2 regions of the Cellulosimicrobium funkei genome follow, and region 2 is predicted to be linked to the other one. Evidence: riboswitches for the same ligand, from Rfam matches in the RefSeq annotation. Region 2 holds a riboswitch; the other holds the start of a gene.
What was found. Region 2 has a riboswitch for FMN ahead of pnuC (nicotinamide riboside transporter PnuC). Riboswitches for the same ligand answer to the same signal wherever they lie in the genome.

Region 1: another riboswitch for FMN. It lies ahead of ribD (bifunctional diaminohydroxyphosphoribosylaminopyrimidine deaminase/5-amino-6-(5-phosphoribosylamino)uracil reductase RibD); the one in region 2 lies ahead of pnuC (nicotinamide riboside transporter PnuC).

What each region holds. Positions count from the first base shown of each region.
Region 1 is NZ_FTMI01000003.1:406,521-421,812, forward strand. Features, by position in the region: gene BXA05_RS09980 (bifunctional nuclease family protein) at 28-501, opposite strand; gene ftsR (transcriptional regulator FtsR) at 626-1,381, opposite strand; gene BXA05_RS09990 (FHA domain-containing protein) at 1,384-1,866, opposite strand; gene BXA05_RS20540 (DUF881 domain-containing protein) at 2,041-3,489, opposite strand; gene BXA05_RS10000 (small basic family protein) at 3,492-3,824, opposite strand; gene BXA05_RS10005 (DUF881 domain-containing protein) at 3,821-4,789, opposite strand; gene clsA (cardiolipin synthase ClsA) at 4,786-5,406, opposite strand; gene BXA05_RS10015 (DEAD/DEAH box helicase) at 5,816-7,717, shown strand; gene BXA05_RS10020 (PH domain-containing protein) at 7,844-8,326, opposite strand; gene hisG (ATP phosphoribosyltransferase) at 8,373-9,227, opposite strand; gene BXA05_RS10030 (phosphoribosyl-ATP diphosphatase) at 9,337-9,600, opposite strand; gene ribH (6,7-dimethyl-8-ribityllumazine synthase) at 9,674-10,141, opposite strand; gene ribB (3,4-dihydroxy-2-butanone-4-phosphate synthase) at 10,138-11,514, opposite strand; gene BXA05_RS10045 (riboflavin synthase) at 11,562-12,185, opposite strand; gene ribD (bifunctional diaminohydroxyphosphoribosylaminopyrimidine deaminase/5-amino-6-(5-phosphoribosylamino)uracil reductase RibD) at 12,185-13,318, opposite strand; FMN riboswitch at 13,477-13,602, opposite strand; gene rpe (ribulose-phosphate 3-epimerase) at 13,883-14,551, opposite strand; gene BXA05_RS10060 (GNAT family N-acetyltransferase) at 14,604-15,224, shown strand.
Region 2 is NZ_FTMI01000002.1:708,397-723,688, reverse strand. Features, by position in the region: gene BXA05_RS07460 (LLM class F420-dependent oxidoreductase) at 1-860, opposite strand, end outside; gene BXA05_RS07455 (Dabb family protein) at 938-1,237, opposite strand; gene BXA05_RS07450 (LLM class flavin-dependent oxidoreductase) at 1,261-2,154, shown strand; gene BXA05_RS07445 (hypothetical protein) at 2,186-2,482, opposite strand; gene BXA05_RS20025 (DUF2510 domain-containing protein) at 2,619-2,819, shown strand; gene BXA05_RS07435 (dihydrofolate reductase family protein) at 2,853-3,452, opposite strand; gene BXA05_RS07430 (ABC transporter ATP-binding protein) at 3,555-5,402, opposite strand; gene BXA05_RS07425 (TetR/AcrR family transcriptional regulator) at 5,545-6,180, shown strand; gene BXA05_RS07420 (hypothetical protein) at 6,177-6,464, shown strand; gene BXA05_RS20690 (hypothetical protein) at 6,702-6,962, shown strand; gene BXA05_RS07410 (MOSC domain-containing protein) at 7,131-7,592, opposite strand; gene BXA05_RS07405 (TetR/AcrR family transcriptional regulator) at 7,677-8,435, shown strand; FMN riboswitch at 8,570-8,693, shown strand; gene pnuC (nicotinamide riboside transporter PnuC) at 8,844-9,554, shown strand; gene BXA05_RS07395 (hypothetical protein) at 9,592-10,257, opposite strand; gene BXA05_RS07390 (acyl-CoA dehydrogenase family protein) at 10,430-11,671, shown strand; gene BXA05_RS07385 (acetyl-CoA C-acyltransferase) at 11,789-13,021, shown strand; gene BXA05_RS20685 (hypothetical protein) at 13,214-13,342, shown strand; gene BXA05_RS07380 (NUDIX hydrolase) at 13,388-13,885, opposite strand; gene BXA05_RS07375 (RidA family protein) at 14,058-14,453, shown strand; gene BXA05_RS07370 (phosphatase PAP2 family protein) at 14,509-15,207, shown strand; gene BXA05_RS07365 (phosphatase PAP2 family protein) at 15,207-15,292, shown strand, end outside.

The DNA.
Region 1 (15,292 bases), on a different contig from region 2:
GTCGGGCCGCCACGCACCGGGACCGCTCTACTCGTCCACCGAGAAGTCCTCGGGCTGGACGTGGTCGAGGAAGTCGCGGAACTTCTCGACCTCCTCCTGCTGCGCGACGTCGACGACCTCGACGCCCGCCGTCGCCACGACCTCCGCCGAGCACAGCACCGGGCTCCCGGTGCGCACCGCGACGGCGATCGCGTCCGACGCGCGCGAGTCGAGCCGCACGCCGTTGCTGAGCACGAGCTCGGCGAAGAAGATGCCGCCGTCGAGGGCGACGATCTCCGCCCGCTCGAGCCGCACGCCCACCGCGTCGAGCAGGTCCCGCAGCAGGTCGTGCGTCATGGGCCGCGGCGTGGGCAGCCCTGCCTGCGCCATGGCGATCGCGCTCGCCTCCCGCGGGCCGATGACGATCGGCACCACGAGCTCGGACGCGTCGTCGAGCAGCAGCACCACGATCTCCTGGTCGCGCTGCTGCTGACGGACCCCCAGCACCTCCACCGGGACCATCGGGACGTCGTCGCTCACTCCACCACCGTACGACTCCGCCCGGCATCCGGCAGGGGGTGCGCACCGGGCGTGCGCGCGACACGCGGAGGGCGTCGCGGGAGGTGCGGCGGGGCGGGTGCGGGCGTCAGCGGGTGAGGTCGTCGACGCCCTGGCGCACGAAGACGGTGTGCAGCTGCGCGCACAGCTCGCCGACCTCGGACGCGACGGTGCCGGCGTGGGCGCGCGCGGACGGGCTCTGCTGGCCGCGCCACGGCGAGACGACCTGCTGCACGAGGCTCACGTGGCGGTCGGCGGCGGTGCGCAGGGAGCGCAGGTGGCGGGGCTCGATGCCGTAGTCCGCGAGGCCGGCGGCGAGCACGACGACGTCGAGCGAGCGCGCGTCGAGCTGCCCGCCCGGTGCCTGGCGGAGCACGCCGGCCTCGATGAGGCCCTCGACGAGCTCGCGCTCGACCCCGGCGGCCGAGACGAGCGCGTCGACGGTGTAGCGCTGGCGGACGGCGGCCGACCCGGGCTCGCCGTCGGTGGTCGCGAGGCGGGGGGCGAGCGTCTCGGCGTCGGTCCCGGCGTCGAGCGCGGCGAGGCGGTCCTTGATGACCTTCAGCGGCAGGTAGCGGTCACGCTGCTCGACGAGCACGAACCGGAGCCGCTCGACGTCGGCGGGGCTGTACTGGCGATAGCCCGACGCGGTCCGCACCGGCTCGATGAGGCCCTGCTCCTCGAGGAAGCGCAGCTTGGAGTGGCTGACGTGGGGGAACTCGGCCCGCAGCGCGCGCAGCACGTCGGAGATGCGCATGGTCGCGCGGCGCGAGATCCCCTGGGGCCACGGTTCGGGCCCGTCCGCGGGCTCCGGGGCCGTGGCGTGCGCGGCGCCGGTCGACATGTTCACGACGGGGAGGCCGCGCCGCCCGCCGACGCCGCCGCGTGCGGGCTGGCGTGGAACGTGAGCCGGTACTTGCCGATCTGGACCTCGTCGCCCGTGCCGAGCGCGACGGCGTCGATCCGGCTGCGGTTCACGTAGGTGCCGTTGAGGGACCCGACGTCGCGCACGACGAAGTGCTCGCCCTCGCGCACGAACTCGGCGTGCTTGCGTGACACGGTGACGTCGTCGAGGAAGATGTCGGCGTGCTCGGAGCGCCCGGCGACGGTGCGCTCGGCGTCGAGGAGGAAGCGCGAGCCCTGGCCGGGGCCGCGCTGCATGATGAGCAGGGCCGAGTGGCGGGGCAGGGCGGCGACGGCGGCGTGCTCCTCGGGGCTCAGGCCCCCGGGCTGCACGCCCTCCTCGATCGGGGCCTCGATCCGGCCGAAGCTGACCGTCGTGTCGCTGGTCGCCCGGTTCGGCACCTCAGGACCGCCTGGGACACTCATCACGCCTCCTCGGGGCTCACGCACGTCGTGCTCGAGCTCGGAAACCGCACCGGGGGGCGAGCCCCGGGTGCGGGAAACTGGTGCTCGAAAACTACTACACCTGCAGGTCACGCGGTGCGTGCGACCCTCGGTCGTCCCAACCTACCCCGGCCCGTGGGCCCGCGGGAAGCCGGGTCACTCGTCGGCGGGGACGGGGGTCGCGTACCGGGGTGCGCGGGGCTCGACGGTCGCGGTGACCTCGGCCTGGTCCTGCTGGGTGACGGTGGTGCGCGCGCCGTCGGCCCGCAGGGAGGCCATGGCGCCGCCGGGGATCTCGAGCGCGGTCTCGAGCGTCGAGGGGTCGCCGATCGCGGTCCACCGGTACGGGGACGAGATCACCTGTCCGTCGACGACGACGCCGTCGGAGGTGTCCTCGAAGTAGCTGCTCGCGACGAGTCGGACGCCGTTGACCTCCATGGCCTCGGCGCCCGCGTTGCGCAGCTCCTCCAGCACGTTGAACAGGCCGAACGCCTTGAGCGGCTCGGCACCCTCGACGACCTCGATCTCGACGCCCGGGCCCTCGGCGGGGAGCCGGCCCGAGAGGATGCCGAGCGTCTCGGCCTGCTGCTCGGCGAGCTCGAGCGCGGCGCGCTCGCGGCCGGAGCCGGACTGCAGCTCGTCGCGCGTGGCCTCGAGCGAGGACACCTGCTCCTCGAGCTCGCCGGAGCGCTGGGTGACGTCGTCGAGCAGGCGCACGAGGTCGCTCTGGCGCAGGGAGGACAGCTGGTCCTCCTGCGTCTGGCTCACCTGGACGACGAGCGCGAAGCCGAGCAGCGCGCACAGGACGCCGACCATGACCTGGGAGCGCGACGCGCGCGGGCGCATCGCCCGGCCGAGGCCGCGCAGCCCGCGCGGCTCGGGCTGGGTGGGGGTGCCGTGGCGCCCGACGGCGGCCGTCGCCCCGGTGACCGGGTCCGGCTCGGCGGTGGGCGCGGTCTCGGCGTCCTGCTCGGGCGCCGCGGCTTCCGGGGTGGTCGTCGCGCCCGGCGTCGGGCGGTCCGGCGGGGTGGTGGCGGTGCGCGGGTCGTCGGTGCGGTCGTCGGGTGCGGGGCGCTCCCCCGCTGCTGCGGCGTCGCCCGGGACGGTGGGGTCGCTCGACACCGGGGTGCCCGGGTCGCTGGTGCCCGGGTCGCTCGGCGAGGGCGCGCCGGTCGGCGCGGCACCGGTCGGGGTCGTGCCGGCCACGGTGCTGCCGTCGTCCTCGTGGTGGTCGGTGGTGACCGTGGTCTGGTCACGGGCCGCCGGTGCGTCGCTCGACGTCGTGGGGTCGTCGGGGACCGCTGCGGGGTCGACCGGGTCGTCGTGAGGCGTGCCGGACGGCGCACCCGGGCCGGGGTCGGTCTCGACGGGGGTCGCCGCGTCCTCGTTCGAGTCGTCGGTGCGGGCCGGGGCGGGCTCGGCGTCGTGGGAGTCGTCGTCGGTCCCGGGCTCGGTGCCGGGGACGGCAGGGGTGTCGACGGCGGGGGTGTCGACGGCGGGGGTGTCGACGGCGGGGGTGTCGACGGCGGCGTCGTCACCGTCCGCGGGCGTGGCGGGGTGCTCGGGCCGGTCGCCCGGAGCCTGGTCGCGGGGGTCGCGGCTCATGCTCACGCCTTGAAGATGTGGCGCCGGATCGCGGCGGCGTTGGAGAAGATGCGGATGCCGAGGACGACGACGACGGCGGTCGAGAGCTGGCTGCCGACCCCGAGCTGGTCGCCGAGGAACACGATGAGGGCGGCGACGACGACGTTCGACAGGAACGACACGAGGAAGACCTTGTCGTCGAACAGGCCGTCGAGCCGGGCGCGCAGGCCGCCGAACAGGGCGTCGAGGGCGGCGACGACGGCGATGGGGAGGTAGGGCTGCAGCGACACGGGCACGGTGGGTTGCAGGACGAGGCCCGCGACGATGCCCACCACCAGTCCGACGACTGCGATCATTCGACGATCTCCTGCCCTGTCTCGTGCGGTGCGGATGGGGTCCCGGACCCGTCGGTCGTGCCCGGCGCGGGGCTGGTCTCCTCGGCGGGTGCGTCGGAGTCTACGGTCGTCTCGGGGGCGTGCGCGAAGAACAGCGTGGGCGCGGACCGGCCGGGCAGGTCGAGGCGGCTCTGCGTCGTGACGCCGGAGCGGATGCCGTACTGGGTGCCGAGGAGCTGGAGGAAGTCGGACGTGCCGGACCGCAGGAGCGAGGTGCGCATCGCGTCGGGGTCGCCGATCGCCTCGACGCGGTAGGGGCCGACGAGGGGCTGCAGGTCGACGAGCACGGCGTCGCCGGCGCTGCGGATCGCGGACAGGCCGGTCAGGCGCTGGTCGTTGATCGCGACGGCCTCGGCGCCGCCGGCCCACAGGGCGTTGACGACGCGCTGCAGGTCGGAGTCGTGCACGAGCGAGCTCGCGTCGGTGGCCCCGGAGGACAGGCCGCCGCCGGTGTCGTCGAGGGTGACGACGACGCCCTGGCCCTCGACGGGCTGCGTCCCGGTGAGCGCGCCCTCCTCCTGGAGGCTGTCGAGCACGTCGGCGCTCGCACCGCTCAGCGCCGCGCCCTGGAGCTGCTCGATCTCGCCGGACAGCTCTGCGCCGCGCGCGGAGAGCTCCTCGGCGGTGGCCTGGCGTTCGAGGATCTCCTGCTCGAGGGTCTCGCGTGCGGCGATGACGCCGGGCTGCGGGGCGCGCAGCTGCACGGCGGCGGCGGTGGTGACGATGCCGAGGACGACGGCGAGGGCGACGAGCGCGACGGTGCCGGTGCGCCCGCGGTGCGGGGTCTGCCCGGCGGCGCGGCGCGCGGCCGCGGCGGCGTAGCCGGGGTCGAGGGGGCGGTGCATGACCTCGTTGAGGAGGGTCATGGACGCATCTACGGGTGCGCGGCGCGCGGCGGCGGGCTGGTCCGGTCGCGTGTCGGTCACGGCGTCTCCTTCGTCGCGGTCCCGGGCCGGTCGGTGCGGGCGGCGCGGTCGCGCAGGACGAGCGCCCGGGTCTGCAGCACGTACTGCGCGCCCGCGAGCCAGTACAGGCCCACGCCCCACCAGGTGAACGCCCACCCGGTGACGGCGGCGACGTCGCCGAGCCAGCCGGGCATCTCCGCGAGGAGCAGCAGCGGGAACGCGTACAGCAGGGCGAACGTGCCGGCCTTGCCCGCGAAGCTCACGGGCAGCGGCCCGTAGCCGTGGCGGGCGAGCAGCGGCAGCAGTCCCGCGAGCAGGACGTCGCGCGCGACGATCGCGACGACGAGCCACACGGGCACGACGTCGCGCCACGCGAGCCCGAGGAGGGTGACGAGGATGAAGAGGCGGTCGGCGGCGGGGTCGAGCATCTGCCCGACGCGGCTCACCTGGTCCAGGCGGCGCGCGAGCACGCCGTCGAGCCAGTCCGACGCGCCGGACACCGCGAGGACGACCAGGGCCCACACGTCGTCGCCGCGCACGATGAGCACCGCGAACACGGGCACGAGGAGCAGCCGCAGGAGGCTGATGACGTTCGGGACGGTCAGGACGCGCGAGCTGACCTGCTGCCCTGCCGTCACACCCACCGCCCCGTGCTCGCGTCGCGCCGTCGCGGCGACCTGCCGCGCGCGACCATCCTACGTACCGGCCCCGGTGACCTGGGCCCTCATTTCGCGGCGCGGCGCCCCGCAGGGCCCGAAATCACCCGCTTCGCCCGGTGTCCGGGGCGGGCCGGGCACCGGCGGGGCGGGTGCGGGTGAGGGACGTCACCGGGCCCGGCCCCGCGGCCCGCCCGCGCGCTCCGGTACGATGGGTGGACGTCTGGAGTTCGTCGCTCGTCCCGCGTGTGTCCGTGAGAGTGGCCGACCCCCCTGATCTCCCCGATCGTGGCGGTGGCCGGCCTGGTGTGTTCGGGAGTGCGACCTGCGAGAACCGACCCGGTGACCGCACGCCACTCCACACCCCGAAACGAACGGTCCTCACCCTTTCATGACTGCTGACGTCGTCGCGCCCTCGCACGCCCTCGACCACTCCACCGACACCTCCCCCGCCGTCGCGGAGCAGACCGCTCCCACCGGCCCCGTGTTCTCCGACCTCGGCCTGCCCGCGCCCCTCGAGCGCGCCGTCGCCGACCTCGGGTTCGTCACCCCGTCCGCGATCCAGGCCGAGGCCATCCCCGCGCTCCTCGCGGGCCGCGACATCACCGGCGTCGCGCAGACCGGCACCGGCAAGACCGCCGCGTTCGGCCTCCCGCTGCTCGCCGCGATCGACCCCACGCTGCGGCGCGTGCAGGCCGTCGTCCTCACCCCGACGCGCGAGCTCGCGATGCAGGTCGCCGACGCCGTCGAGTCGTTCGCGACCCACCTGCCCAAGGTCGACGTCGTCGCCGTGTACGGCGGCTCGCCCTACCAGCCGCAGCAGCGGGCGCTCGCGGCCGGGGCGCAGGTCGTCGTCGGCACGCCCGGGCGCGTCATCGACCACATCGAGCGCGGCACCCTCGTGCTCGACGACGTGCGCTTCCTCGTGCTCGACGAGGCCGACGAGATGCTGCGCATGGGCTTCGCGGAGGACGTCGACACGATCTTCTCCCGCGCGCCGCGCGAGCGTCAGGTCGCGCTGTTCTCCGCGACGATGCCCGCCCCGATCCGCCGCGTCGCGAACGAGCACCTCACCGACCCGGTCGAGATCGCCGTCGCGCGGCAGTCCTCCACGGTGACGAGCGTGCGCCAGACGTATGCCGTCGTGCCGTTCCGCCACAAGACCGGCTCCCTCGTGCGCGTGCTCGCCACGTCCGACGCCGAGGCCGCGATCGTGTTCACCCGCACGCGCGGCGCCGCGGAGGAGGTCGGGTCCGCGCTCGTCGAGCGCGGCATCTCGGCCGCGACCATCTCGGGCGACGTCGCGCAGAAGGAGCGCGAGCGGATCGTGGAGCGCCTGCGCTCCGGGGCGCTCGACGTCCTCGTCGCGACCGACGTCGCCGCGCGCGGCCTCGACGTGGACCGCATCGGTCTCGTCGTGAACTTCGACCTGCCGGGCGAGCCCGAGGCGTACGTGCACCGCATCGGCCGCACCGGCCGCGCGGGCCGCACCGGCGAGGCCCTGAGCTTCGTCACCCCGCACGAGCGCGGGCGCCTGCGCGCGATCGAGCGCACGACCCGCACCCCGCTGCAGGAGATCGAGATCCCCTCCCCCGCGGACGTGTCCGCGCACAAGGTGCGGGCCCTGCTCGGGCAGGTTCCCGCCCGCCAGGAGGCGGGCCGCCTGTCGATGTACGCCGACATGGTGCGCACCTTCCTCGCCGAGCACGACGTCGACCCGGTCGACCTCGCAGCGGCCATGGCGGCGCTCGCGGTCGGCGACGACGGTCCGCGTGCCCGTGAGGAGCAGGAGCGGTTCGAGGCGGAGCGGGCCGCGGCGCGCGAGCAGTCGAAGGCGCGTCGTACGGAGCGCGCGGGCGAGCGTCCGTCGCGCGGCGACCGTGCGTCGGGCCGGCGCGAGGGCGACGGGACGCGCGGTATCCGCCGCGACGCCGTCGGGACGCGCTACCGCCTGTCGGTGGGGCACAAGGACGGCGTGATGCCCGGCGGGATCGTGGGCGCGCTGACGAACGAGGCGGGCCTGGCCGGGTCGGACGTCGGCAAGATCGACATCTTCCCGTCGTTCTCGCTCGTGGACATCACCGCGCCGCTCGACGCGGACACGATGGACCGCATCTCGCGGGCGCGGGTCGCGGGCAAGGCGCTGCGCATCCGTCTCGACGAGGGCGCGCCCGCGTCCCGGGGCCCGCGTGCCGGGCACGGCCCGTCGGGTCGTCGTGACGAGCGTCGTGACCGGTTCGACCGTGCCGACGACCGGGGCGAGCGCAAGCCGCGCCACCGCGCCGCGTTCTGACCCGCGCCGCCGGCGGCAGCCCCGCCGGCGCACGACGACGGCCCCCGGATCTCCTCGATCCGGGGGCCGTCGTCGTCGGTGCGGGGTGAGGGGGGAGCGGGCACGGGGGCCGCGCGCCTGCGGTGCTTACTCGTGGGCCTCGCCGTGCGCCTTCACCAGGGCGGCGAGGCGACGCGCCTCCGCCTCGCCCCGGGCGCCGTCGGCCCGTTGGATGCCCATGACGGCGAGGGTGGACCCGTCCGCGAGGTCGAGGCGCACCCATGCGTCGCCGGAGCCGAAGCGGACCGACACGATCTGGGGCCAGGCGAGGCGGCGCGTGTAGATGACGTTGCGCACCCGCAGGCCCTCGCGCGTCGGGACGGCGTGCACGCCGCCCAGGCGCCACAGCAGCCACGCCGCGAACAGCGCGAACGCCGCGATGGACAGCCGGTTCACCCACGACGTGCCGAGCGGCCCCGTCGCGGACAGCCCCACCACGACGCACCCGCCGACGACGACCACGCCCGTCGCCCACGCCGACACCAGGCCGAACCGGGGCCGGAACGTGCGGTACGGGTCGTCGTCGCGGTCGCCCGGCAGGCCGGGGTCGGGGAACGGGTCGGTGCTCATGCCGCCACCGTCTCACACCCGCCGACCACCCACCGGCGGCACGAGGTCAGAGGCGCGAGGCGTGGATCCGGGTCACGAGGATCGCGCGCGCACCCACGTCGTACAGGGCGTCCATGACCTGGTTCGTGCGGTCGCGGCGCACCATCGCCCGCACCGCCGCCCAGTCCCGGTCGTGCAGCGGGGACACCGTGGGCGACTCCAGGCCCGGCGTGATCGCGACCGCACGGTCCACGAGCGACACCGGCACGTCGTAGTCCATGAGGACGTACTCGTGCGCCGTCAGCACCCCCTGCAGACGACGCGACAGCACCTCCACCCCCGCCGGGACGTCCGCCTCCGCAACCTTGCGCGGCCGGATCAGCACCGCCTCCGACACCAGGATCGGGTCGCCGAACACCTCCAGGCCGGCGCCCCGCAGCGTCGTGCCCGTCGAGACCACGTCCGCGACGACGTCCGCCACCCCGAGCTGCACCGCCGACTCGACCGCACCGTCCAGGTGCACCACCGTCGCGTCCACCCCGTGCGCCCGCAGGTGCCCCTCCACGAGGACCTCGTACGACGTCGCGACCCGCAGCCCCTGCACCTGCTCCAACGACGTGATCGTCCCCGCCGGCGCCGCGTAGCGGAACGTCGACCCCCCGAACCCGAGCTGCATGTGCTCCACCGCGTCCGCGCCCGAGTCCAGCAGCAGGTCCCGACCCGTCACCCCGACGTCGACCGTGCCCGACCCCACGTACACCGCGATGTCGCGCGGGCGCAGGAAGAAGAACTCGGCGTCGTTGTCCGGGTCCGCCAGCACCAGCTCGCGCGGGTCACGGCGCTGGCGGTACCCCGCCTCGCGCAGCATCTCGACGGCGGGCTCGGACAGGGACCCCTTGTTGGGGACGGCGATACGCAGCATGACAGGACCTTCGTTCAGGGGATCGGGCAGGAAGAGGGGAACAGCAGGGACGAGCGAGGGGCGAGCGGCGCTCGCGGCCGGGAGCGGGGACGCTCACCGGCGCGGCCGCTCACAGATGCTCGTACACGTCCTGCAGGCTCAGACCCTTCGCCAGCATGAGGACCTGCAGGTGGTAGAGGAGCTGGGAGATCTCCTCCGCCGTCTTCACGTCGCCCTCGTACTCGGCGGCCATCCACACCTCGGCGGCCTCCTCGACCACCTTCTTCCCGATCGCGTGCACGCCGGCGTCCAGCTCAGCGACCGTGCCGGAACCGGCAGGTCGCGTCGTGGCCTTCTCGGACAGCTCCGCGAACAGGGACTCGAACGTCTTCACGGGCTCCAGGGTATCCGCCACCCGGACCCGGCCGGGGCGTGTCCGCCCAGCGGGCACGCCCCGACCCGGTCCGTCACAGGTCGCGCAGCGCCACGACCGTCGCGACCGCCGCCTCCGCGGCCTCCGCACCCTTGTCCTCCCGCGACCCCTCCAGGCCCGCCCGGTCCAGGGCCTGCTGCTCGTCGTCGCACGTCAGCACACCGAACCCCACCGGCACCCCCGTGCGCACGCTCACGTCCGTCAGACCCGACGTCGCCGCCTGGCACACGTACTCGAAGTGCGGCGTCCCCCCACGGATCACCACGCCCAGCGCCACCACCGCGTCCGCGCCGTGCTCCACCGCGCGCGCCGCCGCCACCGGCAGCTCGAACGACCCCGGCACCCGCACCACGCTCACGTGCGACACGTTCGCCGCCGCCAACGCCCGCCGCGCGCCCGCCAGCAACCCGTCCATCACCTCCGTGTGCCAGCTCGCCGCGACCACCGTCACCCGCAGCCCCGACCCGTCCACGCTCACCGTCGGCGCACCTGCCCCGCTCATCCCTCGTCCTCCTTCGTCTCCGTACCCGGCTCGTCGCCCGGCTCCACCAGGACAGCCCCGTCCGGGACCGCCACCGTGTCCAGCAGATGACCCATCGCCACCTTCTTCGTCACCAGGTACGCCCGGTTGTGCTCCCCGTGACCCACCTCGATCCGCTCCGCCCCCACCACGTCGATGCCCGACGCCACCAGGCCCGTCACCTTCGCCGGGTTGTTCGTCAGCAACCGCACCCGCGACAACCCGAGGTCCGCCAGGATCGCCGCCGCCGCCCCGTACTCCCGACGGTCCACCGGCCACCCCAGCTCCAGGTTCGCCTGCACCGTGTCCAGACCCGCGTCCTGCAGCTCGTACGCCCCGATCTTCGCCAGCAACCCGATGCCGCGACCCTCGTGCCCCCGCAGGTACACCACCGCACCCCCCTCCGCCGCTACCCGCCCCAACGCCGCCTGCAGCTGCGGACCGCAGTCGCACCGCAACGACCCGAACGCGTCCCCCGTCAAGCACTCCGAGTGCACCCGCACCACCGGCACCACCTCCGTCCCGACGGCGCTCGCGGCCTCCGCACCAGCCTCACCCCGGCCCGAGGCACCAGCAGGGGGGACCGCAGGGACCAGCGCCACGTGCTCCGCCCCCGTCCGCAGGTCCCGGTACCCCACCACCCGGAACCGGCCGTGCACCGTCGGGAGCTCCGCCGACGACGTGCGGTGCACCCGCCGCGCCACCGCCTCCCGACCCGGCACCTCCGCGGCCACCGCAGGCGCCGGGTCGTGCACCCGCCGCCACGCCACCAGGTCCGCGATCGTGATCAGCACCAACCCGTCACGCTCCGCCAGCGCCGCCGCGTCCCCCAGACGCATCATCGTCCCGTCGTCGTGCACCAGCTCCGCGATACCCCCGACCTCACCCCTCCCCGCCAGACGCACCAGGTCCACCGCGGCCTCCGTGTGCCCCGCACGATGCAGCACACCCCCCGGCACCGCCCGCAACGGCAGCACATGACCCGGCCGGATCAGATCACTCGCACCCGACGCCGGATCCGCCAGCACCCGCAACGTCCGCGCCCGGTCCTCCGCCGAGATCCCCGTCGACACCCCCGTCGCCGCGTCCACCGTCACCGTGTACGCCGTCCGCCGCGGATCCTGACTGTGCGGCACCATCAACGGCAGCTCCAACGCGTCCGCCCGCGCCGCCGGCATCGGCGCGCACAGGTACCCCGACGAGTGCCGGATCGTCCACGCCACCCACTCCGCCGACACCCCCTGCGCCGCGAACACCACGTCCGCCTCGTTCTCCCGGTCCGGCGAGTCCGCCACCAGCACCGGACGCCCCGCCCGGATCGCCGCCAACGCCTCCTCGACCGACCCCAGCCGCACGCCCCCCGACCCCTCCGGCACCGCGGCGCTCGCGGACCCCGCGCCCGTCACGACGCGCTCCCGGGGACCACGCCGGACACCAGCAGGCGTTCGACGTACTTCGCGAGCACGTCCACCTCGAGGTTCACCCGGTCGCCCGGCACCAGTCGCCCGAGGATCGTCGCCTCGAGCGTCGTCGGGATCAGCGAGACGCCGAACGTCTCGTCATCCACGTGCGTCACCGTCAACGACACCCCGCTCACCGCGATCGAGCCCTTCTCCGCCACGTGCCGCGTCAGACCCGCAGGTGCGGAGAGCACCAGGTCGTCCCACCGCTCCCCCGGCATGCGGCTCACGAGCGTGCCGACGCCGTCCACGTGGCCCTGCACCACATGACCGCCCAGCCGCGCGTCCGCCCGGACGGCCCGCTCCAGGTTCACCGGCGACCCCGCCACGAGGTCACCCAGCGCAGTCCGACGCAACGACTCCGGCATCACGTCCGCCGTGAACGACCCGTCGCCCCCGAGGCTCGTGACCGTCAGGCACACCCCGTTCACCGCGATCGAGTCACCGAGCGCCGCGTCCGACGCCGCGAGCGGCCCCTCGACCGTGAGCACCGCGTCCTCCCCCGCGCCACCCGGGAACGCGATCCCCCGGACCCTGCCGATCTCCTCCACGATCCCCGTGAACATCAACCCACCCGTCCTTCCGTGCTCTTCCTGGACACCACCAGCGCGTCGTCCCCGACACGCCTCACCTCCACCGTGCGGAACCGGTGCGCGTCGGCGATCGTCGCCACACCCAACCCGTCCACCGCTCGCCGCCCGCCCCCCAGCAGCACCGGGGCCACGTACGCGTGCAGCTCGTCCACCGCGCCCGCGGCCAGGAACGCCGTCGCCAGCGTCGGACCGCCCTCCACCAGCACGTGCCGCACCTCGCGCTCCGCGAGCCGCTCCAGCACCTCACCGACGTCCCGCGTCAGCACGTGCACCAGCTCGCCACCCTCCCCGCGGACCCGCGCCGCCGGCGGGATCCCCCGCAGGCCCACGACCACCCGCAACGGCTGGTGCTCCGCCAGACGCGCGGCGCTCGCGGCCTCGTGGGACGAGCCGTGGGTGGGCACCCGCGCGGTGAGCTCGGGGTCGTCGGCCAGGAGCGTGCCCGTGCCGACGACGATCGCGTCCACCTCCGCCCGCACGCGGTGCGCGTGCTCGCGCGCTGCGGGCCCGGTGATCCACCGGCTCGTCCCGTCCTGGGCGGCCACGTAGCCGTCGAGCGTCGTGGCCGTCTTGAGCGTCACGTACGGCGTGCCGCGCCGGACGGCCGTGAGCCACACCCGCAGGAGCTCCTCGCCCTCGGCGGCGCGCAGGCCGCGCACGACGCGGACCCCCGCGGCCCGCAGCCGGTGCGCGCCGCCCGTGGCGACGGGGTTCGGGTCGTCGACGGCGAGCACGACCTCCGCCACGCCTGCGGCGACGAGCGCGTCGGCGCACGGGCCGGTGCGACCGGTGTGGGCGCACGGCTCGAGCGTCACGACCGCCGTCGCGCTGGCGACGTCGACGCCGCGCGCCCGGGCGTCCGCGAGGGCCGCCGCCTCGGCGTGCGGCGTGCCCGCGCCACGGTGCCACCCCTCGGCGAGCACGGGCCGCGGGTGCGGGTCGATCGAACCGGGCGCGGCGCCGTCGGGCAGGGTCGCGCCGGGCGGAGGGCCCAGCAGGACGCACCCGACGCGGGGGTTCGGCCCGTGCGCCGGCCCTCGGACCGCCAGTTCGAGCGCGCGCGTCATCGCGTCGTCGACCGTCAGGGTGCGGGGGTGCTCGCCCATCGTCCTCCTCCCGGGCACGGGCGCTCCGGGGTGAGGGCGGGCGGCGGGTCGAGCCACGAGGGCTCGACGGCGTCGCTCACCACGGCGAGGCCGTCACCGTCCCGGACGGGTGCACCGGCGGGTCGCCGGAGCACCACGCGCCGAGGCGTGGCCACGCCGCACGTGCTTCCTCCCATCCGGACTTTCACCGTCGGTCCTGGAGTTCCACCAGGTCAACCGCGCGTGGGCGCGGGTCGCGGACTGTCACCGCCGGCTCGGAATTGCACCGACCCCGGAGCACGTTCGTGCGTACTGCGTTCTGCAACGGCCGATGTTACTCCGGGTGCGCTCCGCGCGGGCGCGACCGACGGTCCGACGCGTTCTCGCCCGCTCCCGTCGAGGTCCGCGCTCGCGAGAACCGCCTCACCCTGAGCGGCCGCGCTTCGCCGTCCGACGACCGCCGCCCCGCTCCTCTGTGCTTGGTGGTGAGTTTTCCGCGGTCTGGCAGAAGTGAAATATGCGCTTGGCACACTATTTTATGTGGAACGAAGAAGGGGCCCGTAAGGGCCCCTTCCCCTCCTGACGTCAGTGGGCGTGCGCCGACGCCTCCGCCAGCTCGCGCAGCGCCTGGATCTCCTCGGGCACGTTCTCCGCCCCGTAGACCGCCGACCCGGCGACGAAGACGTTCGCCCCCGCGTCCGCGGCCCGCTCGATCGTCGACCGCGACACTCCCCCGTCGACCTGGATCCACACGTCGAGTCCCGACTCGCTCACGGCCTCGCGCGCCCGCCGGATCTTCGGCAGCGTCCCCTCGATGAAGGACTGCCCGCCGAAGCCCGGCTCGACCGTCATGACGAGGATCATGTCCACCTCGGTCAGCAGGTCCAGGAAGGGCTCCACCGGCGTCGCAGGGCGCAGCGCGACGCCTGCGCGGGCTCCCAGGCGGCGGAGCTCGCGAGCGAGCCGCACAGGGGCAGCAGCGGCCTCGGCGTGGAACGTGACCGACGCCGCGCCCGCCTCCGCGTAGGCCGGCGCCCAGCGGTCAGGGTCCTCGATCATGAGGTGGGCGTCGATCGGGACGGGCGACACCTGCGCCAGTCGCTCGAACACCGGCAGCCCGAGCGTGAGGTTCGGCACGAAGTGGTTGTCCATGACGTCGACGTGCGCGTAGTCCGCCGTGGCGATCGCGTTCAGGTCGCGCTCGAGGTTCGCGAAGTCGGCGGACAGGATGCTCGGTGCGATGAGGGCTGCCATGGGCCCCAGCCTAGGGGCGCGTGCCGGAGCCCGGTGCTCGTACCCTCGTCGCGTGAGCGACCTCTCCTCCCCCTCCCCCGGCCCGGCCCCTGCCTCCGTCCGCGGCACGCCGCACCGCCCCGGGGACCCGCACGCCTCCGCACCCGTCGTGACGGTGCGCCCGGCCACGGTGCACGACCTGCCGCGGGTCGCGGAGATCGCCGCCCCGTTCGTGCGCGACACGTGCGTGACGTTCGAGGAGGAGGTCTGGGACGTCCCGGCGTGGCACCGCAAGCTCGACGACGTCACCGCGCGCGGCCTGCCGTTCCTCGTCGCCGAGGTCGACGCCCCGGGCGGGCCGAGCTCCCCGACCGGCGCCGTCGTCGCGGGCTACGCGTACGCGTCGGCCTGGCGCCCCAAGCCCGCCTACCGGCACACCGCCGAGGACACGATCTACCTCGACCCGGCGCACGCCGGGCGCGGGGTGGGGACCGCGCTGCTCGCCGCGCTCCTGGAGGCGGTCGCCGCCGCGGGGGTCCGCCAGGTCGTCTCCGTCGTGGCCGACGTCCCCGAGGCCGCCGGGTCGCTCCCGCTGCACCGCCGCTTCGGCTTCGTCGAGGCCGGGCGCCTCACCGCCGTCGGGTTCAAGCACGGCCGCTGGGTCGACACGATCCTGCTCCAGCGCACCCTCTGATCCCGACGACGCCGCGGCCACGATCGGCCCGGGTGCCCGTCGTCGCGCAGCGGCCGACCAGGCGGTCC
Region 2 (15,292 bases):
AGCACCTGGAGGTAGAAGCGCGTCGCGCCCTGCTCCGCGGCGGCCGCGATCTTGTCCGCGACCTCGCCGACCGTGCCGGCCAGGCCGTTGCGGCGGACCTCGTCGGGCTCGCGCCCGATCGCGTCGGCCCGACGGCGGAACTCCGCCTCGTCCTTGCCCACCGCGACGACGAACGCCGCCGAGTACACGAGCGAGTCGGGGTCGCGGTCGGCGTCGAGGCACGCGGCGCGCACGTTCTCGAACCGGTCGGGCAGGACGCCCGGGTCGGGGAACGCCGCGTTGAACTCGCTGGCGTACCGGGCCGCGAGCGCCGGGGTGCGCCGGGGCCCGTGGCCGCCGACGATCACCGGGACGCGCTCCTGCGCGGGCTTCGGCAGGGCCGGGGAGTCCGTGAGCGTGTAGTGCTCGCCGCTGAACGAGAACGTCTCGCCGACCGGCGTCTCCCACAGCCCGGTGATCACCGCGAGCTGCTCCTCGAGGATCCCGAACCGCTTCTCCGGGAACGGGATGCCGTACGCCTCGTGCTCGCGGGCGTACCAGCCCGCGCCGAGGCCGAGCTCGACGCGGCCGCCCGACATCTGGTCGACCTGCGCGACCTGGATCGCGAGCACGCCGGGGTGGCGGAACGTCGCCGACGACACGAGCGTGCCGAGCCGGATGCGGCTCGTCTCGCGGGCGAGGCCGGCGAGCGTCGTCCAGGCGTCGGTCGGGCCGGGCAGCCCGTCGCCGTCGCCCATGACGAGGTAGTGGTCGGAGCGGAAGAAGGCGTCGAAACCGAGGTCCTCGGTGGCCTTCGCGACAGCGAGGAGGTCGTCGTACGACGCCCCCTGCTGGGGCTCGGTGAAGATGCGCAGGTCGATCTGGGTCATGCCGTCACCCTGCCACATCGCGCACCCGCCCCCGCCCGCACGACGCCCGCTCCGCGAAGGCGGTGCGGTCAGTCCGTCAGAGGAACGAGGTCGAGCTCCTGGAACTCCGCGACCTCGGTGACCCACCGCTCGGCGACGAAGCGGCGGTGGTCCGGGTGGGCGTCGTACGCGGCGTACGCGGCGTCGTCGTCGAACACCATGGAGAACTGGAACGTCAGCGGGCTCTTCGGGCTCACCTGGCGCGAGACGGTGAAGTCCCGGACGCCCGGGACCCCGGTGAGCGTCGCGCGGGCGGTGCCGAGGAACTCGGCCTCCTCCGCGCTGCCGGCGGGGTGGACGAGGCGGAAGGCGACGGTGTGCTGGATCACTCCTCCACCCTAGGCTGGCGACCATGCGCGTGAGCACCGTGATCCTGCCGATCTACCCGTGGCGCGAGGGCCGGGACGTGTGGCGGTCCGCCGACGACCTCGGGTTCCACGGCGCCTACACGTACGACCACCTGTCGTGGCGGTCGTTCCGCGACGGCCCGTGGTTCGGCGCGGTCCCGACGCTCGCCGCCGCGGCGGGCGTCACCGAGCGGGTGCGGCTGGGCACGCTCGTGTCGTCGCCGAACTTCCGCGAGCCGGTGACGTTCGCGAAGGACGTCATGACGCTCGACGACCTGTCGGGCGGGCGCGTGACCGTCGGCCTCGGCGCGGGGACGACGGGCTTCGACGCGACGGTCCTCGGCGGCGAGCCGTGGTCGGCCCGGGAGCGCGCCGACCGGCTGCGCGACTTCACGATCCTGCTCGACCGCCTGCTCACCGAGCCCGCCGTCACGCACGACGAGGGGCACTACCGGGCGCACGAGGCGCGGACCATCCCCGGCCCCGTCCAGTCGCCCCGGGTGCCCTTCGCGATCGCCGCGACCGGCCCGCGCGGGCTGCGGCTGGCCGCGCGCTACGGGGAGGCGTGGGTGACGACGGGCGACGGCCGCCTCGGGGACGACGCGACCCCGGCGCAGTCGCGGGCCGCCGTCCGCGACCAGGTGGAGCGGCTCGAGACCGCGTGCCGCGACGTCGGTCGCGACCCGGGGTCGGTGGAGCGCATCCTGCTCACGGGCTTCACGCCCGACCCCGCGCTGGAGTCGGTCGACGCGTTCGTCGAGACGGCGCGCGGGTACGCGGAGGCCGGCATCACGGAGATCGTCGTCCACCGGCCCATCCCGGGCACCCAGTTCGCGGGCGACGAGCGCGTGTTCGAGCAGATCGCGACCGACGGCGCCGCGCAGGTCGCCCAGCTGTAGGGCGCGGTCCGTCACGCCTCGGGCTGACGGGCTAGAACAGGACGTCGAGCACGAAGCGGACCGGGGCGGTCACCGCCTCCCACAGCACACGCCCGGCCGACCTCTGCTCGAGGCGCGCCAGGCGTGCGGAGAAGACGGCGGCGGCGATCCCCCCGAGGACCGCGGCACCCAGGCAGACGCCCACGAGCCACGGCGGCAGGTCGACCAGGTAGCCGACGAGCGACAGCACGGCGGCGACCCCGCCCAGCACCAGGCTGATCACGAGGCCCCACGCCCCGACCGGGTCGAGCTCGGGACCACTGGGCGGCGCCCCGGGGCGGTTCTCCACGCGCACAGTGTGCCGCACCTCCGGCACGTCCTCCCGCTCGGGTGGAACCTCTCGGGGCGTCGCTGCGTGTCAGAGACAGAGGGCCCGCGACACATGTCGTGCGAGGGCTCACCGGACCGGGACGCGAGGAGGCGACGTGCGCAAGGCACCGGCGGGGTGGTACGCGGACGTACCGGGCTCGGGGAGCGAGCGCTGGTACGACGGCGCGGCGTGGACCGACCGGACGCGCGAGCGCCGGGCGCGGGACGACGTCGGGCCGTGGCGGCGGGTCGTCGTGCTCGGGTCGGTGGTCGTGCTGGTCGTCGCGGCGCCGCTCCTCCTCGCCGTGCTCGGCTGAGCCTGCCGGGAGAGCCTCGCGCCGGGAGGCACGTCAGCCGAGCGGCCCCCGCACCCGGTAGGTCACGTGGGTCACCTGGGACGCCGCTCGCACGGCGACGGTCTCGAGCGCGAGGGGCGGGACGCCGTCGAGCACGCGGTCGCCGTGGCCGAGGACCTGGGGCACGACGTGCAGCCGGAGCTCGTCGAGCAGCCCCGCCGTGATCACCTGGTTGATGGTCGCGGCCCCGCCCGCGATCGCGACGTCCCGGTCCCCCGCGGCCTCCCGCGCCTGCGCGACCGCTGACTCGACGCCGTCGGTGACGAAGAAGAACGTCGTCCCGCCCTCCAGGACGAGCGGTTCGCGCGGGTGGTGCGTGAGCACGAACACCGGCGCGTGGTACGGCGGCTCCAGGCCCCACCAGCCCTGCCAGTCCGGGTCCCAGTCCCCTCGCCCGGGCGTGAACATGTTCCTGCCCATGACGAACGCCCCCGCGTCGACGATCGCGGCGATCTCGGCCGCGTTCTCGTCGGCGGTCTCGACCATCCACCGGTGCAGGTCCACGCCCGCGCCGAACGGGTGCTCCAGCGTCTGGTCGGGGCGCGAGGAGTACCCGTCCACCGACACCGCCACGTCGCACGTCACGTTCCCCATGCCGCCCTCACCCTCCGCGTCCGCGTGCGCCGCGACCGCCGTCGTCCGTCCTGACGACACGTCCGACCGCGGGCGGGCGCGGAACTCATCGCCGCACCCGGGTCAGCGCGGTGCGGGGGCCTCCTCGGTGGCGATGCGGAGGGCGGCGACGAGCTCGCGGTAGAGCTCGTCGGTCGCGAGAAGCTGGGGGTGCGTGCCGCGCGCGCGGACACGGCCGTCCTCCATGACGAGGATGACGTCGGCGTCGATGACCGTGGACAGGCGGTGCGCGATGGTCACGACGGCGCGGTCCCGGGCCAGGTCCTCGATGACGGCGTGCACGGCGGCCTCGGTGAGCCCGTCGACCTGGGCGGTGGCCTCGTCGAGGAGCAGCACGTCGGGCGCGTGCAGGACGGCGCGCGCGAGGGCGACGCGCTGGCGCTCGCCGCCCGAGACGGTCGTCCCGACGAGCGACGTGTCGAGGCCGTCGGGCAGCGAGCGCACCTTGGCGTCGAGCCGCACCTGCGCGAGCGCCGCCCACATCGCCTCCTCGGTCGCGGCGGGGTCCGAGAGGCGCAGGTTCTCGCGGATGGTGCCCGGCACGACGGGGGTCTCCTGCTCGACGTACGCGAAGCGGCGCCGCACGTCGTCGAACGTCAGGTCGTCGTAGGGCACGCCGTCGAGGAGGATCCGTCCCGACTCGGGCTGGAGGAAGCGCAGCAGGAGCGAGAAGGTCGTGGTCTTGCCCGCCCCGGACGGGCCGACGATCGCGACGTGCCCGCGCGCGGGCACGTCGAGGTCGAGGTCGCGCACCACGGGCTCGCCGCCCGGCAGGTACCGCGCGGTGACGCCGCGCAGCGACAGTCGCGGCGCGTCGTGCGGGGCCGCCGTGCCCGACGCCGCGCCCACCCCGGCCGGGCGACGCGCGGCGGGGTCGTCGTCCTCCTCCGGCTCGATGGCCTGGACCTCGCGGATCCGCCCCGCGGCCGCGATGCCGGCCTGGAGCTGGGTGACGTTCATGGTCAGCCCCGTGACGGGCTCGACGATCTGGAACGCGTAGAGCAGGAACGCGACGAGGCTCGACACGGCCAGGAGCCCCTGGTCCACGCGCCAGGCGCCGAGCGCGAGGATGACGATGATCGCGAGCTGGATGCCGCCCCCGGCGATGCTCCACGCGACCGCCTCGGTCCGCACGGCCCGCACGCTGTGGCGCGCGGAGTCCTGCGCGTCGTCGAGCACCCGGTCGATCTGGCGGCCCTCCGCGCGGCTCGCCTTGATGGTGCGGATCGCGCGCAGCCCGCCCTCGAGCGTGCCGCCCAGGCTGCCGAGCGACTCCTGCGCCTTCTCCTGCGCCTTCGCGATGCGGGGCATGAGGGCGCCCACGAGGACGCCGATGGCGACGATCGCCCCGAGCGTCGTGCCGAGCAGGACGAGGTCGAGCACGCCCATGAGGACGACCGTCCCGACCAGGGACACCGCCAGGTTCACGAGGTTGACCAGGCTCGACGACGCCGCCTCGCGCAGCAGCACCGTGTCGGACGTGACGCGCGTGACGAGCTCGCCCGTCGGGCGGCCGGTGAGCGCGCCGATCCGCGCGCGGAAGAAGCGCCGCACCATGGACGACCGCGCGTCGAGCACCACGCGCTCGGCGAGCGTGCCGAGCAGGACCCACTGCCACAGCCCGAGCACGAGCCCGACGACGAGCAGCCCGACGAGCGTGAGCACGGCCGGGGTCAGCGACTCCCCCGTACCGAGCGTGTCGAGCACCCACTTGGTGACCATCGGCGTCGCGAGGGTGGCGGCCGTCGTCCCGAGACCGAGCACGAGGCCGAGCAGCAGGGTCCGGCGGTGCGGGCGGACGAACTGCCACAGCACCGCGAGGCGCGGGAGGAACGGACCCCGAGGGGTGGCGTCGCGAGGAGCGGACGGGGCCTCGGGCGTGGTGGCGGTCGGGGACATGTCGTCAACCATGGTTGACATCCTCTCTCGTGTCAACCGTCGTTGACGCGGCGCGGGCGGTCGCGCGCCGGAGCGCTCGACGCCCCTAGTGGAACACGAGTGTTCCATCCGTGACAACCGGCGTTCCGTCACGACGCGGGCTATCGTGGGCCGCGTGACGGCACGAACGAGCGCGCGGAGCACCTCCGCGGCGACGCCCTCCGGAGCGGCACCCGACGCGCCGCCCACGAGCGGCACCCGCACCCGGACCCGGCGCGCGATCCTCGACGCGGCCGTCTCGGTGCTCAGCACGGACAAGTCCGCGTCGCTCGGCGACGTCGCGCAGGCCGCCCAGGTGGGCCGCACGACCCTGCACCGCTACTTCCCCGAGCGCGCCGACCTCGTCGAGGCGATCGGCGCCGAGACCGTCGAGCGCACGCGGGCGGCGATCACCGCCGCGCGGCTCGACGACGGGCCCCCGGCCTCCGCGCTGCGCCGCCTCGCCTTCGAGTACTTCGACCTTGGCCCCTGGTACATGGTGCTGTTCACCGAACTCGCCGACGCCGAGTCCGCGTTCTGGGCCGAGTCCGAGCAGGCCGAGGAGCCGGTGCGGGAGCTGCTGCGCCGCGGGCAGGAGGCCGGCGTCGTCGACGACCAGCTCAGCGTGGCGTGGATCGTCCGCACCCTGTGGTGGATGCTGTTCAACGCGTGGTCCATGGCCGACGACGGCGAGATCTCGCGCGCCGACGCGCTCCGCATGGCCGTCCGCAGCATCGAGGGCGTCGCCCTCACGCGCGAGGCCCGCGCATGAGCGTCAGCCCGGGGCCGGCACCCCGCCCCGGCCTCGGTGAGCGGCTGCGCCGCTGGTGGCAGCGGGCCGACGAGTTCCGGACCGGCGTGCGCTGGGCGAGCGTCGCGACCGTGCTCGGCGGGATCGTCGTCGCGGTCGTGTGCCTCGTGCTGGTGCTGCGCGGGCGCGTCTGGGCGTGGGTCCCGCTGGTGGTCGCGGCGGCCGTCGCGCTGCGCGAGGTCCGCTACCTGCAGCGCGCCGCCCGGGGCGGCCGGCCCCGGTACCAGGAGAACGCCCCGCGCTGACCGCCGAGCGGTCGCTCGTGCGGGCCGTCGCGCGGTCGGCCGTGGGGTCGCCCGTGCGGTCGGCGGTGCGAGAGCGTGCACCTCGCGGGCCACGAGGACCACGCGCGCGTCATCCGGAGGTCGCACCCCGGCGGGCCGCAGGATCCACCGGACGGGCGACGCGCCCGGGGTGCGCCGCGGGACAGACTGTCGGTACGGCGCCGGTCAGCGGCGCCGGCCAACCTCCGGAGGCGCACCGTGACCCCCACCCCCGCCCGGGACACCGCGTTCCCCGCCCACGACGGCGCACCCGAGCAGCCGTCCGCCCGCGCGGCAGCGCGCGGCCTGCGCTTCACCGCGCGCCGCGCGTCCCGGGCCCGACGGCGGGGCGCGGCCCCCGCGCGTCGGCCCGCCGTCCCCCCGGTCGAGCGGGCGAACGGCTGGGTCGTCGCCCTGGCCGTCGCCGCCGGCGCGGTGCTCTTCTCGACCCTCGCGATGAAGGCGTTCCTCGGCGGCTGACCCTTGGTGCGGCGCCCGCGGCCCGCGCACCAGGGATCTCGCCGACGCCCGCGGTCTCACCCGCCCCAGCCGTCGACGCGGGGCCACCACAGGTCTACCGTCGAAGCACGGGCGCCACTGCCGACGGCACGCGCCCGGCCACCGTCGGGCCGGAGGCCGCCCCGGGGCTCAGGCCCCGCCGGCGGCCGCCGCGTCCCACACCACGACGTCGCCCGCCCGGACCGTGCCGGACGACAGCAGACGGCACACGACGCCGCCCCGCGCGTGCATCGCGCGCATCGCGCCGGGCGCGATCCAGTCGTCGAGCAGCCGGCACGGCGCGGCGATCCGCAGCACCTGGAGCTCGACGTCCCCGATCCGCAGGAACGAGCCCGGCTTCGTGGGCAGGTCGCCGTGGGTGAGCGTGACGTTGCGCCGGGTGAGGCCGGGGTCGATCTCCTGCCCGAGGTCCGCGGAGGCGGCCGCCAGGTCGGTGAGCGTCTGGATCGTCACGTGCCGGTGCTTCGACCCGTGGTACCGGTCGCCGACGAGGCCCTTGCCCTCCTCGGCCTCGACCGACGCGACGACCCGCGTCGGCAGCCGACGGGCCTTCGCGACGTGGATCGCGTGCACGCGAGGCTGGTCCGGCATGGCACCAGCCTCGCACCCGGCGCCGCCCCAGGGCCACCGCCCCCGGGCCGGGCGAGCGCCGGGTACCGGTGTACCGTCCGGTGCATGACCGACGTCCGCAGCCGCACCCATGCCCAGGCCGTCGACGCAGCGATCGAGCTCTTCACCCGCAAGGGGTACGAGCAGACGACCGTCGAGGAGATCGCCGACGCCGCCCAGGTCAGCCGCGCCACCTTCTTCCGCCGCTACGGGTCCAAGGAGGACGTGGTCTTCGCGGACCACGAGCTCCTGCTCGACGAGGTCGTCGTCATGCTCGCCGCGACGCGGCCCGTGCCCGACGCCGAGGGGCACCTCACGCCCGACCCGACGGTCGACCCGTACCTCGAGGTGTGCCGCGCGGCGCGGCTGGTGTTCGACCACCACGTCGGTCAGCGCGAGACGTCCCTGGCCCGCTGGCAGCTCCTCCAGCAGGTGCCGGCGCTGCGCGACCGCGAGCTCGTCACGACCCACCGCTACGAGCGCGCGTTCACCGCGTACCTGCGCGACGCGCTCCCGCCGGACGAGCGCCGCTCGACGGCGTCCATCGCGTTCGCGGCGTCCGTCGTCGCGGTGCACAACGCGCTCCTGCGCCGGTGGCTGCGCTCCCCCGAGCAGGACCTGCGCCCCCAGCTCGAGGAGGCGTTCGCGGACCTGCGCCGCGCCGCCGTCGGCCGGTACGCCGCGCCGGACGGCGCCGCCCGGGAGCGCAGCGGGGACGGCGTGCCCGCGGCGCGCCGCGTCGTCGTGACCGTGGTGGACGCGGACGCGGACGCGCAGGCCGTCGCGGACGACGTCGCGCGCGCCGTCCGCGACGCCCTCGCCTGACCCCTCCCACCCCGCCCCGCCAAACAGGTGGCGCAAGATCGCATCGTGTTCCAATCCGTGGGACGGTGCGGTGCGAGTCCCGTGCCCGGGGAATGCGCGAGTAGCATCGGCGGTTGCAGAACGCAGTACGCACGAACGTGCTCCGGGGTCGGTGCAATTCCGAGCCGGCGGTGACAGTCCGCGACCCGCGCCCACGCGCGGTTGACCTGGTGGAACTCCAGGACCGACGGTGACAGTCCGGATGGGAGGAAGCACGTGCGGCGCGGCCGTCCTCGGCCGGGCTCTCGCGAGCCCGCGCGACGGGGCGCGGTCTCGCCGTGGTGAGCGACGCCGTCGGGCCCTCGTGGCCCGTCCCCACCGCCCGCCCTCACCCCGGAGCGCTCGTGCCCGGGAGGACGAGGACATCCGATGGACCTGATCCACGCGCTGTTCGACGCGCAGCTGACGATCGGCGACCAGCACCTGCTGTGGCGCGAGATCGTGGGCAACGGGTTCGGCCTGGCGTCGGCGCTGGGCGGCATGCGGCGCAAGGTGTGGGCGTGGCCGGTGGGCATCGTCGGCAACCTGCTGCTGCTCACGGTGTTCCTCGGCGCGGTGTTCGCGACGCCCAACCCGGTCAACCTGCTCGGCCAGGCGGGCCGCCAGGTGATGTTCGTCGTCGTGTCGGTCTACGGGTGGGTGCAGTGGCGCAAGACCCAGGCGCGGCTCGGTGACGCCGACGCGGACAGCCACGGCGTCGCCGTCGTGCCGCGCTGGGCGTCGTGGCGCCAGCGCGTGCTCCTCGTCGTCGCGCTCGTCGGCGGCACGGCCCTCCTGACCCCCGTGTTCCGCGCGCTCGAGTCGTACGAGCCCGTCTGGGCCGACGCGTGGATCTTCATGGGCTCGCTGCTCGCGACGTACGGCATGGCGAAGGGCTGGGTCGAGTTCTGGCTCATCTGGGTCGCCGTCGACGTCGTGGGCGTGCCGCTGCTGATCTCGGCCGGCTTCTACGCGTCGGCGTTCATGTACGTGTTCTACGGCGCGTTCACGCTCGTCGGGTTCTTCGTGTGGTGGCGCGTCAACCGCCGCGCGGCCGCCGCTGCCGAGGCGGACGCCGCGGCGGCGGGCGCGCCCGCCTGACCGCCGGCTCCCGGCCGGTCGCCGCCGTGGCCGCGGGTCAGTCGTCGAACAGCATCCTGTCCGACGGCGCCACGCGGCTCGCGCGCAGCGTCGGGTCCGCGCACACCGCCCTGGCGAGCGCGTCGCTCCCACCCACGTAGGTCGCCGTGGCGTCGATCTCCGTCCCGACGAACCACGACCGGTCCGCCGGCCACCACAGGTTCGGCGGCTGGTGGTCACGGAACGCGCCGACGTCGCCGAGCGTCCCCGTCCACAGGTGGTACTCGCGGTGCGGAAGCTCGAGCATCGGGGCGGCCGGGCGCTCGACCAGCGTGGGCGCGATGTGGCCCCACGCGTCGTCGAGCGCCCGCTCGATCTCCTCGGGGGTCGGCCGTGGCTCGCCCTCGGGCCACCCGACGAACGGGGCGACGCCGGAGGTCGTGCGCGGGTCGGTCCCGTGGTCGTAGAAGAAGGCGTGCCCCGTCCACAGGCCGAGGTGGACGGGCTGGTCCCCCGTGAACGGCCCGAGGACCGCCGCCAGGGCGTCGGCCCGCGTCGCCAGGGTGCCGTCGTCGTCGCAGGACGGGTGCGGGACGCACGCGTACGCCGCGTACCCGCGCGGGACCGTGCCGTCGACGCGCGGGCCGAACTCGCCGAGCCGCCCGGCGATCCACTCGCCCGCGGAGGCGTCGTCGTCCCAGGCCACCCGGGCGGTCGTCGTCACGCAGGCACCCTACGACGGAGGCGCACACCTCCCGCCGATACGCCGTCTCGATTGACTGAGACGGGGTATCGCTGCACTATGGGAGGGACCGCCGCCGACGCCGGGCCCGCATCCCGGGCAACCGCGTCGAGGACGGTCGACCGACCGCAGCCGCCCTCCCAGGGGAGCACCGATGCCCACCACCCCGATCATGCCCGGCGTCACCGAGCCCACCTACGACCTCGCGACCCCGCTCGACCTCGACTACGCCGGCGCGTTCGCCGACGCGACCGAGGAGGACCGCGCCCACCTCCGGCGCGTCCGGCAGTTCGTCCAGGACGAGGTGCTCCCCGTCATCGACGACTACTGGGAGCGCGCCGAGGTGCCGTTCGACCTCGTCAAGCGCATGGGCGAGCTCGACCTGCTGCGCGACGGCGTCGACGTCGACGGTCGTCCGCACGTGAGCCAGCTCGCGGCAGGCCTCGCCGCCATGGAGATGTCGCGCGGCGACGGCTCCGTCGCGACGATCTGCGGCGTCCAGGGCGGTCTCGCGCTGCGCAGCATCCAGATGCTCGGCTCCGACGAGCAGCGGGCGAAGTACGCCGAGCCCATGGCGCGCGGGGAGATCCTCGGCGCGTTCGCGCTCACCGAGCCCACCCACGGCTCGGACTCCGTCTCGCTCGAGACGACGGCGCGCACGGAGACGCGCGACGGCGTCGAGGGCTACGTGCTGAACGGCGAGAAGAAGTGGATCGGCAACGGGTCGTCGGGCCACATCACGGTCGTGTGGGCGCGCCTCGTCGGCGACGACGGTGACGGCCAGGTCCACGGGTTCGTCGTGCCGCAGGACACCCCCGGCTACACGGGCACGACCATCACCGGCAAGGTGTCGCTCCGCGCGATCTGGCAGGCGCACGTCGTGCTCGACGACGTGTTCGTCCCCGCCGAGAACGCCCTGCCCGGCGCGCGGTCGTTCAAGGACACCTCGCGCGTGCTCTTCGCGACGCGCCTCGGGGTTGCGTGGGCCGCCGTCGGGCACGCGGTCGCGTGCTACGAGGCCGCGGTCGCGTACGCGAAGCAGCGCGTCCAGTTCGGACGCCCGCTCGCCGCGAACCAGATGGTGCAGGAGCGCCTCACCCGGATGCTCTCGACGATCACGCAGCTCCAGCTCCTCGTCGCGCAGATGACGCGGCTCGACGAGGCGGGGACGCTCACCGGCCCGCAGGCGTCGCTCGCGAAGTACACGTGCACCCGCGGGGCGCGCGAGGTCGCGGCGAGCGCGCGCGACCTCCTCGGCGGCAACGGGATCCTGCTCCAGAACCGCGTCGCGCGGCACTTCGCCGACATCGAGGCCCTGCACACCTATGAGGGCACCGAGTCGGTCCAGGCGCTCATCGTCGGACGCGACATCACGGGCGTCTCCGCGTTCGTCTGACGGTCCCGAGGGCGCACGCCCTCCCCCCCGCTCCCCGGCGCCGCTCGCCCCTCCTCGCGGCGCCGGGGGCTCCTTCCTGTTCGCCCCGTCTCCTCGCCCTCCCCGGATCGGAGTCCCATGAGCACCGACGCCAGCCCCCTGCCCGACGCCGCCGCCGTCACCCCCGAGGACGAGGTCACCCCGGTCCTCCTGCACGGCGCGCGCACCCCGTTCGCGCGCTTCCGCGGCGCGCTCGCCTCGCTCTCGGCGGCCGAGCTCGGCGCGCACGCGATCCGCGGCGCGCTCGCGGCCGCGGGCGTCGCGCCGGAGCAGGTCGACACGGTGATCGTCGGGCAGGTCGTGCAGGCGGGCGCCAAGCAGGGCCCCGCGCGCCAGGCCGCGATCCTCGCGGGCCTCGGCTGGGACGTGCCCACCGTGACGATCAACAAGCTGTGCCTCTCGGGCCTCACCGCGATCATCGACGCGGCCCGGCTGGTCCGCACGGGCGAGGCGAGCGTCGTCGTCGCGGGCGGCCAGGAGTCCATGACGAACGCGCCGCACCTCGTCGTCGGGTCGCGCTCCGAGTTCGCGTTCGGGGACGTGACGATGGCCGACTCGCTCACGCACGACGGCCTGAACGACCCGTTCAGCGGCGAGGTCATGGGCGAGCTCACCGACCGCGGCTGCGTGACGCGCGGCATCGGCCGCCCCGAGCAGGACGCGTTCGCGCTGCGCTCGCACCAGCGGGCCGCCGCGGCGCGCGACGCCGGGCGTCTCGCCGAGGAGATCGCCCCCGTCGAGGTGCCGCAGCGGCGGGGCGAGCCGGTCGTCGTCGAGCACGACGAGGGCGTGCGCGCCGACACGACGCTCGAGGCCCTGGAGCGCCTGCGCCCCGCCTTCGTGCAGGACGGGACCATCACCGCCGGGTCGAGCTCGCCCCTGTCCGACGGCGCGGCGGCGGTCGTCGTCGCGAGCCGCGCCTTCGCGAAGCGCAACGGCCTGCCGTGGCTCGCCGAGATCGGTGCGGCGGGGCAGGTCGCGGGACCCGACAACTCGCTGCACTCCCAGCCGGCGCGGGCCATCGAGGCCGCCGTGAAGCGCGAGGGCATCGCCGCGGCGGACCTCGACCTCGTGGAGATCAACGAGGCGTTCGCCGCCGTCGCGCTGCAGTCCGTCGCGGACCTCGGCATCGACGCGGACGTCGTCAACGCCGACGGCGGCGCCATCGCGCTCGGCCACCCGGTCGGCGCGTCGGGCGCTCGGCTCGCGCTGCACCTCGCGCTCGCGCTCCGTCGCCGCGGGGGCGGCGTCGGCGCGGCGGCGCTGTGCGGCGGCGGCGGTCAGGGGGACGCGCTCGTCCTGCGCGCCTGACCCTCCGGGCGGGCCCCCTCGGGGCTCCGCCGCGCGAGCCGACCAACCCTGGTGCACGATGCTGCACCAGGGTTGGCGCGTTTCGGCCGCCGCGGTGTGACGCAGATCGCGCCACGACGGCCGGGTTTCGCGTCATGGATCGCGTCTGACGTGGTCCCTCTCCCTGGAACCGCCCCCCACGAGAGGACCGTCATGACCACCGTGACCGACGCAGCCCGCCGTACCGCGAGCCGTGCGCGCCGCTCGCACCTGTCCGCCGTCGCCGTCGCGCTCGTCGGGCTCGCCGCAGGCTTCGCCGCGGCGCCCTACCTGCTCGGCTGACGCCTCCCGCTCGACGGGCCCCGGGACCGCGGTCCCGGGCTCTCGTCATCCCTCGGTCGTCGTGCTCCGCGCCGGCTCGCGCGCGAGCAGCTCCTCCAGCCGGTCCAGCAGCGGGACCTGACCCGCGACGACGAGCCCGCGGGCGCGCGCGAGCGCGAACCAGCCGGCCCGGTCGAGCTCCGGGAACTCCTGCATGCGTCCCGAGCGCGGCGGCCACTCCAGCGCGAACGTGTTGCTCGCGATCGTCGTGACGTCGAGGTCCGCCTCCCGCGCCCACGCCGCGACGAGCTTGCCCGCGCGCTGGCGCACCGTGCCGAGGTCGAGGTCCGGTGCCGCGCCGGCGGGAGCCGGGACGCCGAGCTCTTCCGCGAACTCGCGCAGCGCCGCCGCGTGCTCGTCCTCCCCCGGCTCCACCTCGCCCTTGGGGATCGTCCACCCGCCCGCGTCCTTGCGCGCCCACAGCGGGCCCCCCATGTGCCCGAGGAGCACCTCGACGACGTCGGCACGGAACCGGTAGAGCACGAGCCCTGCTGACTGCTTCACCCCTCCTTCCTACACAGCCGACGCCGGACCGGCCCGTCGGAGCCGCGCGGACCACCCGCCGGGGGCGTTTCGGGGTCGTGTCCGGTGGCCTGTCGGGGGTCTGTCGGGGGTCTGTCGGGGGCACGGCGTAGCGTCGGCAGCACCAGGACCGGGACCGCAGAAGGGGACGACCATGGCCACGCAGAGCGTCACGCACCTCAACCCGCCCGGGCTGCACCGCAACCCGGCGTTCTCGCAGGGCACGATCGTCGAGACCGGTCGCACGCTCTACGTCGGGGGCCAGAACGGCACCGACGCGGACGGCGCGATCGTCGAGGGCGGCATCGCGGCCCAGACGGCCCAGGCGCTGCGCAACGTCCTCGCAGTGCTGGCCGAGGCAGGCGCCGGGCCGGAGGACGTCGCGCGGCTCGCCGTCTACTTGGACCCCGAGGCCGACCTCATGGAGGGCTTCGCCGCCGTCGGCGAGGTCTGGGGCCAGCACCCGGCTGCCGTGACGGTCCTGCGGGTCGGGATCGCGCGGCCGGGCGCGCTCGTCGAGATCGAGGCGGTCGCCGCGCTCCCCGCCTGACGCGGGGCACCGGCTCCCGCGCGCGACGACGCGGGGGTGCCGCTACTGTCCGGGGGTGCCAGCCCACCGGACCCCGTACCGCGCCCTCTGGCGGGCCGCGGCGTACGGGGTCGCGGCCTCCCTCCCCGTGCTCGCGCTCGCGTGGCTCGTGCGCGCGGAGTCGGGGGTCGTCGTCGACGCGGACCGCGCCGCCGTCGCCGCGGCGACCCGGTTCGCCGGCGAGCGCCCCGCGCTCGAGCGCGCGCTCCTCGTGGGACAGGAGGCGCTCGCAGCACGGTGGATGAACCTCGCCGCGATGGGCGTGTGCGTCTGGGCGTGGCGACGCCACGGGCTCGGGTCACGAGCGGCCTGGGCGGCCGGGACGATCTGGGGCGCGTGGGCCCTCGGCCTCGGCGCGAAGGAGGTCGTCGGCCGCGCGCGGCCCGTCCTCGAGGACGCCGTGTCGACCGTGCCGGGCGCGAGCTTCCCCTCCGGGCACGCGATGAACGCCGCGGCCGTCGGGGTGACGCTCAGCGTGCTCGTCTGGCCGTTGCTCGGGCGGCGAGGCCGCGTCGCGGTGGTCGGCGGTGCGACGGCGCTCGCTCTCGTCACCGCAGCCGACCGCGTGCTGCTCGGCGCGCACTACCCCTCCGACGTCGTCGGCGGGATCCTCCTCGGCGGCGCGGTCGCGGGGGCGTCCGCCGTCGGCTACCACGGCTGGAACGCCGCGCGGTCCGATCGTCCCTCCGGTGACACTCCCAGGAACGAGGTCTGATGCAACCCTTCGTGCACCGCTACGAGCTGGACACGACCCGCCCCACGGCGAAGGAGGTGCTGCGCGACGTCGGCCTGCGGGCGTT